3 regions of the Paenibacillus sp. J22P90 genome follow, and region 3 is predicted to be linked to each of the others. Evidence: riboswitches for the same ligand, from Rfam matches in the RefSeq annotation. Region 3 holds a riboswitch; each other region holds the start of a gene.
The links. A riboswitch is a leader RNA that binds a small molecule or an ion and turns the genes downstream of it on or off. The one in region 3 is predicted to bind ZMP and ZTP.
Positions count from the first base shown of each region.

Region 1: another riboswitch for ZMP and ZTP. It lies ahead of rpiB (ribose 5-phosphate isomerase B); the one in region 3 lies ahead of AC58UX_RS15710 (bifunctional 5,10-methylenetetrahydrofolate dehydrogenase/5,10-methenyltetrahydrofolate cyclohydrolase).
Region 2: another riboswitch for ZMP and ZTP. It lies ahead of AC58UX_RS29155 (HAD hydrolase family protein); the one in region 3 lies ahead of AC58UX_RS15710 (bifunctional 5,10-methylenetetrahydrofolate dehydrogenase/5,10-methenyltetrahydrofolate cyclohydrolase).

Region 1 covers NZ_JCAUAY010000011.1:157,346-160,621, reverse strand. Annotated here, with positions in the region: gene AC58UX_RS28080 (L-threonylcarbamoyladenylate synthase) at 1-51, shown strand, start outside; gene AC58UX_RS28075 (manganese efflux pump MntP) at 122-682, shown strand; gene AC58UX_RS28070 (low molecular weight protein arginine phosphatase) at 758-1,330, shown strand; ZMP/ZTP riboswitch at 1,385-1,465, shown strand; gene rpiB (ribose 5-phosphate isomerase B) at 1,570-2,028, shown strand; gene AC58UX_RS28060 (TIGR01440 family protein) at 2,045-2,650, shown strand; gene glyA (serine hydroxymethyltransferase) at 2,687-3,276, shown strand, end outside.
Region 2 covers NZ_JCAUAY010000013.1:22,479-25,754, forward strand. Annotated here, with positions in the region: gene AC58UX_RS29150 (CehA/McbA family metallohydrolase) at 1-1,540, shown strand, start outside; ZMP/ZTP riboswitch at 1,622-1,699, shown strand; gene AC58UX_RS29155 (HAD hydrolase family protein) at 1,773-2,183, shown strand; gene AC58UX_RS29160 (exo-alpha-sialidase) at 2,260-3,276, opposite strand, start outside.
Region 3 covers NZ_JCAUAY010000004.1:320,950-324,225, reverse strand. Annotated here, with positions in the region: gene AC58UX_RS15720 (hypothetical protein) at 1-62, shown strand, start outside; gene AC58UX_RS15715 (hypothetical protein) at 106-1,737, shown strand; ZMP/ZTP riboswitch at 1,797-1,874, shown strand; gene AC58UX_RS15710 (bifunctional 5,10-methylenetetrahydrofolate dehydrogenase/5,10-methenyltetrahydrofolate cyclohydrolase) at 1,931-2,773, shown strand; gene AC58UX_RS15705 (DUF6886 family protein) at 2,798-3,276, shown strand, end outside.

The DNA of each region.
Region 1 (3,276 bases), on a different contig from region 3:
ATTATGAATCGATTGTTGAAAGCTGCTGGTCATGAGCAGATTCGTCTCTAACGCTAACTAGCATGATTCCCAGTTTGTCCGCATATCTTGAGAAAGAATCGTGGACAAGGGGGATCGTACTATGCTCGCATCTGGGATACAAGTTGGGCAACTCATGACAATTGGAATAATGGCGATTGCTTTGGGCCTAGATGCTTTTTCGTTAGGAATTGGCATAGGAATGAAAGGCATTCGGTTGTTGGACATTTTGAAAATCAGCATTGTGATCGGCATCTTTCATGTGCTTATGCCACTGACGGGCATGTTTATGGGCCAGTATGTCTCTCTCCTTCTGGGAAACGTCGCGACAGCCGCTGGTGGATGTTTACTTATTTTACTCGGCGCTCATATGGTATACAGCTCGATACGCGGGGAAGAAGCGTCGTCATTCGATCATCGGACGTTATGGGGGCTCATCATTTTCGCCCTCAGCGTTAGTATAGATTCGTTCTCTGTGGGCGTTTCTTTGGGTATGTTTGCTACAGACATTGTGCTTACCGTGCTCATCTTTGGTCTGTTTGGCGGGTTGCTTTCGATAGCGGGCTTGCTGCTAGGAAGACGGGTTAGCGGTTGGGTAGGGGAATACGGCGAGGCATTCGGCGGACTTATCTTATTAGGGTTTGGGATCAAGTTTTTACTATGATACAATATGGGGAGTTAGCTTTTGAAATAATACGTATAGTTTAGGAATTAAAATGCTTATTTTCAGGAGGATTTCATGTTGCGAATTCTATTTGTCTGTACAGGAAATACGTGCCGCAGTCCGTTAGCTGAAGGTTTGCTGCGTATGAGGGTGCATCAAGAGGGGCTTGCGGCGGAGGTTCGTTCGGCAGGTGTATCTGCGATGACGGGAGGCCCGATATCGAGAAATAGCCAGTCGCTTCTGCATGAAGCGGGTTTCAAGGAAGCTATCAGTTCTTTGGCGATAAGCTCGGCGGATGTGGATTGGGCGGATCTGATCTTGACGATGACGACGGGGCATAAGCGCACAGTCATTGGGCGTTTTCCTCATGCGATCGAGAAGACGTATACGCTCAAGGAGTACGTAGAGGACGATGCGCGTATTCTCCAAGCGATTGAAGAACGAGAGCAGCTTGCGACAGAGCTTCAGCTTAAGCAGGCGCTGTCCCAAACGGTAACGATAGAAGAAAGAAGTCGTATGTATACGCTGGAAAATACGATTCCCGATTACGACATCTCGGATCCTTATGGTGGGTCGTTGGCTGATTATCGATATACGGCTGAGGAAATTAGTCGGAGCTTGGATAAATTGGTGAAGAAATTACGCTAGGCCAATAGAGCTTTACACATCGCAGGGAATGCGATAAAATACAAAGTAACAAGCAAGACTCAATGTAACTGGCGACGAGTGGGAGTAACCACAATGGAGCATTGAGCTATACGGCCGGTCGCCTGGGCAAAAGAGCAACGCGCGTTTTCTAGCGTGTGCGCTCTTTTTTTCGTTTTTGGTGAGCTTTGGGATATAATAGGATGGTCGAATTCGAACAAGTCAAAAGGAGCGTTTAAGTTATGAAAATTGCTTTAGGTGCTGATCATGCAGGCTATCGTTTGAAAGATGTTATCATTCCTTTTATTGAATCATTAGGTCATCAAGTAATCGATTTCGGATGCAACTGCGGCGATTCCGTCGATTATCCAGATTATGCGCTTCAGGTTTGTGAAAAAGTCGTTTCAGGAGACGCAGATAAAGGGATTCTGCTTTGTGGAACTGGCATTGGGATGTCCATTGCTGCGAATAAAGTTCCTGGTATCCGTTGTGCGCTTGTGCATGACCTCTTCTCCGCGAAAGCGACGCGTGAACATAATGATACGAACGTACTAGCGATGGGCGAGCGTGTTGTTGGTCCTGGCGTAGCAGAAGAAATCGTCAAAATCTGGTTGGAAACTGAGTTTTCGGAAGGTGTCCGCCACAAGAATCGGATTAACAAAGTACAGAGCATCGAAGATCGTTTCACGGTACATCCCTAGAGATGAGGGAGCCACAATGACAGATTCTATGTATGAACCTATAGCAGAAGCTTTGGAAGCGAATCTACGAGAGTTGGTTGCGGTTGGCAGCCTGCGTCCTGGCAACATTGTGGTGATCGGTACGAGCACGAGTGAAATCCTCGGACATCGGATCGGTACGTCGGGCACGCTGGATGCGGCTAAGCCGATTTTTGAAACCGTTAAGCGCATTTGCAGCGAGTTCGGGCTGTATGCGGCCTACCAGTGCTGCGAGCATCTGAATCGTGCGCTGGTCGTAGAAGAAGAGCTGCTGGCGCTGTCGCCACAGCTGGAGCCTGTTTCCGTGATCCCCGTGCCGAAGGCCGGGGGCTCGATGGCTTCCTACGCGTATAGACACTTCGCGAAGCCGGTCGTTGTTGAGACGATTCAGGCGCATGCAGGCATCGATATTGGCTCAACGCTAATTGGCATGCATCTGCGCAGAGTCGCTGTTCCCGCAAGGCCGCCTGTTCGTCATATTGGCCAAGCTTATGTCACGATGGCATTCGCACGGCCGAAGCTGATCGGTGGTACTAGAGCTGTATACTCCGCTGATCAGGCGGATCAACTTTATCAACAAGCTGCACCTGATGCAGATTGCTAATTTATTTTCAACTAACATCCTTAGGAGGAATTCCCTATGACAAACTTTTTGAGCAAACAAGATCCGAAAATCGTAGAAGCTATGAACCTTGAGCTAGGCCGTCAACGCGACAAAATTGAGTTAATCGCTTCCGAGAACATCGTGAGCCAAGCGGTTCTTGAGGCTATGGGCACTGTTTTGACGAACAAATATGCAGAAGGCTACCCAGGCAAAAGATACTATGGTGGCTGTGAGTACGTAGACATCGTGGAAGACATCGCTCGTGATCGCGCGAAAGAGCTTTTCGGTGCTGAGCACGCGAACGTTCAACCGCATTCCGGTGCGCAAGCGAACATGGCTGTTTACTTGGCTGCGCTAAACCCTGGTGACACGGTTCTTGGTATGAACCTTGCGCACGGTGGTCACTTAACACACGGTAGCCCAGTTAATGCTTCCGGTATTCTTTACAACTTCGTAGCTTACGGCGTAAGCGAAAAAGATGCTCGCATCGACTATGACGATGTTCGTAAAGCAGCTTTCAAACATAAGCCTCGCATGCTCGTAGCTGGTGCAAGTGCATACCCGCGTACGATTGATTTCGAAGCATTGGCTTCCATCGCTAACGATGTAGGCGCATTGTTCTTCGT
Region 2 (3,276 bases), on a different contig from region 3:
AGGAATCATTTTTCAGCAAGAGACAATTACGGAAACGCAAGGCAAGCTCAATTTGACCGTAACGGATACCCAAGGTAACGGAATGATCGCGCAAGTAAAACTATTTCCGATGTTAGCTGACGACACGATGGAAACCGTCTATCAGGCAAATCATAGAATCGATTTTATCCTTGAATATACGTTGCCGGGTGGGAGCGTAACTTTGCCACTTCCATTAACTAATGAAAATAATGGTCGTTATTTGCTCGAAGTATCTAAAGGCCCTGCTTACAAGATTGTGAAGCGAGAAATAATCGTTAACGCGAATGAGGCGTTGGCTTGTCAAATTTGCCTCCCACAAATGGTGGATTGGACTGGAGAAGGCTGGTATGCGGGGGATTTGCATCATCATAGCGTCTATTCAAGTCCTCTTCACGGCGGGACGGATGACGTTATTGAGTCGCCGCAGCAAGTAGCATTTTCAATGGCAGCCGCAGGGCTAGATTATGGCGCGTTAAGCGATCATCACAATATTAAAAATCATCAAGATTGGCTCGCTACAGCGACAGACACGTTTTTACCAATTGTATCTAAAGAGATATCTACGACGAATGGACATGTCCTGTCATTAGGTGTTCATACCGACGTTATTTATAAAATACCGAAACAGGAAGACCGCACTGAACAATATTTGCGCCAAGAACATATTCGGACTTCGGAGGAGATCAGAGCGTGCGGGGGGCTTCCTCAGATCAACCATCCATGTGACAGGAATCCTGCAATTTCATTAGATCCGAAGTTTGCAGATATGATAGAAATATTTGATACAATTGAAGTTTGGAATGGCTCCAACCCGATGATCCCTGGAACGCCAAACTATGACGCCTTTATGTTCTGGTTGTCATTACTTGAAGAAGGGCGATTTGTTGCAGCTACGAGTGGAAGTGATACCCATAATATATGGGCGGATGACTTACACGGAAGACTTGAAAAATTTCCGTGGATGATCGCACATGGTAGAGAAATCTTTGATACTCTTCCAGTTGATCGACAGGATGTCCTTCGCTATCTCTTAGAAGTGCTCCAAGAAACAACGCCTATTATGGAGGAGTGGGCAGAAAATCGCTTAGGAAGCGGTTGCGTGCAAACATATATCCATACAGAGCAGCCGTTGACGGTAGAGTCCGTTTTGGATGCGCTGCTCAAAGGACATAGCTTTTTGACAAGCGGACCGTTGCTTCGGGTATCTGTAGAAGGTAAAGGTCCTGGGGAAACGCTCGTGACGGACAAGCAGTCTGTTAGCGCAGATGTTACGATTTTGTCCAATGTTCCATTAGACAGACTTTGCTTGTACACAAATGGCGAACAAAGAACGTACATTCCGTTAACGAATCGACTTGTGGACACAGAAAGCGAGGCTCAAGGCGCGGGGATTGTCTATGATTATAGTTTGGAAGTACCGGACATTCCTGTGGATAAAGTGAAATGGATTGTAGTAACTTTAGAAAAAGGCAGGGAATTCAGAGCGATTAGCAACCCAGTATTTATTGAGGCTAAATGAAGAGCAGTTTGAAGAATTTGCTAAATTAGTTACAAGTCATTGAAATGCTCTGGTAGTATTTGTTATTATGAAAATAATTTTGAGCTTATATGTGACTGGCGAAACATGGGGATCCATGAGGAAGCATATAGGATATAGCCGTACGCCTGGGCAGAGGTAAGGGGATTTTCCCCTTACCTCTTTATGTTTATTTGAGAGGAGTTGGAGAACATTAAATACTCGGCAATTGTACTTGATTTGGACGGAACGTTTCTCAACTCAGGCAGGATTTGAAAGGCATTCACTTGAAGTCACTAAGATTCTGATCACACATTTTGACAGCCCAGAAGAGATAAGAAGTTATTTAGGGAAGCAAGTGCATTTTGTAGTAACGGATCGTGGAACACTTATACAAATAATGAATCGCTCGATAAGTAAGGCCAGCGGTGTAGAGTTGCTTCTTATGCACTTAAAGATCCACTTATCCCAAGTCATTTTGTTTGGTGACGATTATAACGACCTCGAACTTTTTGAAATGCCGTTCCACAAAGTTGCCATGTTTAATGCTGTCAGCGAACTAAAAGAGTTAGCTAATCAAATTACGGATTCCAATGATAATGACGGCATTGCAATAGTACTGGAGCAGCTATGCTTACAGGGATAAAAGCCTCCGCCAAAAGGCTGAGGCCCCTATCACTCAAACATCAAGTACACAATACGATTACCTCTACACAATCAGCTTAGTTCCCAAAGAACACCTTGTCGACATAAATGTCGTCTCCCGTGGTCGGCGTTCCGCCGCTGGAGAACTTGAAGCCGTTCAGCTTCAGGATGTTGCCAGGGGAGGCGTACGTGCCGGCGGTGCCAATGTAGTCGTTGTTAATGTACACAGCAGCTGAAGTTTTGTTCGCTTCGAGGCGGAACTTGTTCCACGCGTTCAGCGTCGAGACAGTGCTGGCGCCGCCAATCACGACCCAATCAGAGCCGTCGTAATACTTCACGCTGCCGTCGCTATTAAGCGCCAAGTGATAAATGCTGTTCGTACCCGTACTCACCGACCCGTTGATGCCGAACAAGAAGCCGGTCGGTGCTGCAGTGACGTAAGCATAGAACTCTAGCGTCTTGCTATCCGCTGAATCAGCGTTCTCTGCCGCCATCGCGATAGCGCTAGTCGAGTTGTCATAGATCCTCAACGACTTGGTGCCCTCATAAGCGCGCGTATTGGAGACTGTCGCCATAGTAGCTGTTGTATAGCCGGCAGGCGAGGACCCCACGGTATCGCTCTCGAACGTGTTATTAATTGCATTTACCTCCGTAATCAATACATCGTCCACATACGCCTTGTCGCCGGTCGGCGCGGTACCGGAGCTGGAGAATGCGAAGCCGTTTAACAACTGAACATTTGCCGGAATGGCGTACATTGTAGCCGTACCGATGAGTGTCCCTCCAACATACACTTTAGCATTCGTCAGGGTAGCATCTACCCGTACGAGGCTCCAGCTATTCGTAGGCACTGTCCCCGCCGCACCGATCTGCACCCAACCCGAGCCGTTGTGATATTGAACGGACCCGTTAGAGAATACCGCAAAATGATAAACCTCGGTATCTCCCGAACTCACCTGTCCCAGCACATTAAACATGATTGATCCTGAGGTCGCATAACCGGTCGGCTTCAAGCGGAATGACAGCTGTTTGCTCCCCGTCGCATCCACGGTTTTCTCAATCAAAGCGATCCCACTGCTCGAAGTGTCGTTGAT
Region 3 (3,276 bases):
ATCAATGTTATGATTGGGTAGCGCGTTTATTGAACAATGGAAAATTAATGCGCCAAACATAAATTCCCAATCGGGTAGTACGCAAGTTTTGGAGGTCATTTTGTAGTGAAGCAATCAAGATGGAAGCTGTTTACATACGTGCCATTTCTAGCGGCGATCCTCGTCATCGGTTTGATTCAAACCTTCATGCTGGCGAATGAAAATGTGAAGCCGTATCCGGAGCCGTTCGGACGTGCAACGGAATTACCACAATTGGCTGTATATGGGGTAGCTGTGCAAATGGTTGACGAACGCAGCTTTACATACCTCGCCGGCTCGTCGCTTGCCTATGTCACGATAGATGATGAGGGGCTAAATAGCACGGAGTCGCGCAGCTTGCCTGATGCTGGTTCATTTCGTTTCCACAAGATGATGGATAAGGATCATGTGATCTGGATCAGTGAAGGCAATAAGCTGTATGCGAGTGAGTGGAAAAGCGGTTCGTGGTCGCCCAAGAGCAATCTGCTTGAAACGGAGCTGAATGCTGTGCAAGTGGTGACTGGCTCCAAAGGGGAAAGAATCCTGCTGGCTTACAATGATTCGGCGCTTTTTGTCAGTACATTTCATCCAAATGAAAAGCCAAATTGGTCACAGCTCGATGTCGCGAATATAAAGCATATTCAAGGTCATTTGGATGCTGCTGGCAGTCTTTCTCTGGTTTACGCAGTCAATAAAGAGGGAAATGAATCCTTCCATTACGCACAGCTTGCACCTGATTCATGGAAACCACTTGTCCAGAACAAGCTGAAGGATTTGGATTTTGCAGCGAGCAGCTTGGATGATATGGCGTTAGGTACTGATGACGGTTCTACATTTCTAACCGTATATACGACCAGTTCGCGTAAATCCGGTAAAAGCACCTTGCACATGCTCACATTTCCATCGAATCAACCAGATAAGGTGCAAGATGAAATCGTTACGATTCCAGTTTCAAAGAGGATGGATTCGGATACGATTTTACATCCTACATTCACGCGTTCAACCTCTGGCGAATTATCGCTCGTGGTTTCGTCTGTTTATGAGAAGAATAGACGTCAGACGAGTCAAGAGGTGTATAAGATTGGCTATAAAAATGGTCAAATGTTGGATGCTACGAGGATCTCTCAATTTGGCGGATTCGCGGTATATCCGAGTATGGCCTCGATTCAATATCGTTCATTATCGATTTGGCTGGATGCTGTGAACCCTGAATCTTTTCGCGTATATTACGCCACGGATCACCTTCCTTATCAGGCGAGTATGAACCAAATTCGTGGAGAAGACTTACAACAGGCTGCTGGGAATCTGCCACTCTTTTGGGGGATCGGCGTTCTTACAGCACTCATCAGCTTAAAATGGATCCTATTACCTGGCCTATATTTAGTCGTCCTTAGTGTATTTTGGCAATATCATTATGAGGAGTATGCCAAGCGACATTTTGGGATTTCTCTCGCGATGTATCTGGTGGTGAAGGCGTTATTTATTGGAGATTATCGGAAAACGATTGCTCTACAGGTGATGCCAGATTTTCTGCAACCGGTTTGGGTGAGTTTAATTATACTGCTTATTTTCGCGGTGATCTCTTACCTTTGCACAAATCTTTGGAGAAAAGGGTTGTCTGATCGAAATGTTGGACTGGAGATGCTCTACTTTGTAGCTCTTGATGTGTTCATGACGAATATGTGGTATTCGTTTTTTATGTCTCCGGCGACTTTGTAGTAAATCTTATGCAAAAATATTGAAAATTTTGGTATTCATTGTTATGATACTTTTATGAATAAGCGATGTGTAACTGGCGGAGCATGGGTAACCATGAGGGAGCACACCGATATTGGCCGTACGCCTGGGCAAGAGGTAAGGGGAAATCCCCTTACCTCTTTATGTTTGCTCCTAACTTGAGAGGGATGATGAGATGAACGAGAAAACCGTAATCTTGGATGGACATCGAGTGGCAACAGACATGAAAGAGGCACTGAAAGGAAGAGTTGATCACTTAGCCTTAAAAGGGATCACGCCTTGCTTGGCGACGATTTTAGTTGGCGATGATCCTTCATCAGCGACCTATGTTCGGATGAAAGGGAATGCGTGCAAGCGTCTGGGAATCCGTTCAATACGTATTGAACTTCCCGCTCATACAACGACGGAAGAATTGATTGCAGAAATTCACAAGCTCAATGCAGATCCTAGTGTACATGGTATTTTGCTCCAACATCCTGTACCTCATCACATTGATGAACGGGCTGCATTTGAAGCCATTCGTGTTGAGAAAGATGTTGATGGCGTTACTACGCTTGGTTTTGCTCAAAATGCCTTCGGCTTAGCTAAATTCCCTTCCTGCACCCCAGCAGCAATCATTGCCATTATGGACTATTACCACATCCCCATAGAGGGTAAACACGCTGTTGTGATCGGCAGAAGTCCCATCCTCGGTAAGCCAGTTTCAATGATGCTATTAAATCGGAACGCAACGGTAACCATTTGTCACTCGAAGACTACTGGTCTAGCAGACATCATTCGGTTAGGCGACATTGTTGTAGCGGCAGTGGGTAAACCAAATTTTGTTCAAGGAGCTTGGATTCAACCAGGTGCGATTGTTTTAGATGCGGGATACAATGAAGGGAACATAGGGGATGTTGACTATGAAGCTTGCAGGCATATCGCATCAGCGATTACACCTGTTCCTGCGGGAGTCGGGCCAGTCACAATTGCAACTTTGCTGAAACATACCGTAGACGCAGCTGAGAAGTTAAATTAGTTGAAGTTAAAAAGGAGGAGCAAAGTGAAGCTATTCCACGTCAGCGAGGAAAAGGATATTCCTATTTTCCACCCAAGACTTCCAACTAGAAAAGATTTGGATCCGAACAAAGGCTTAGTCTGGGCGATCAACGAGCAATGCTTGCCCAATTTCTTAACGCCGCGGAATTGTCCGCGAGTGACCTATCATTGTAATGAAGCGACTACGGAGCAAGATCGCAGAGATTATATCTCTTCGAGTACAATGAAGCATGTCGTTACTATTGAGCATAAATGGTTCGAAATCATGAAACAGACTACGTTATACCTGTACGAATTTGATTCGTCCGATTTTTATTCAATAGATCCTGGTGCGGGGTACTATGTGAGTGAGAAATCACAAGTTCCTATCGATTGTTTTGAAATTAGAGATCTCTTTGGGGAGCTTTTTAAACGAAATGTGGAAGTTCGAATTGTAGACAATTTGTGGGATTTAAGCGATACCATTCAGAAGGCGAGCTTCAA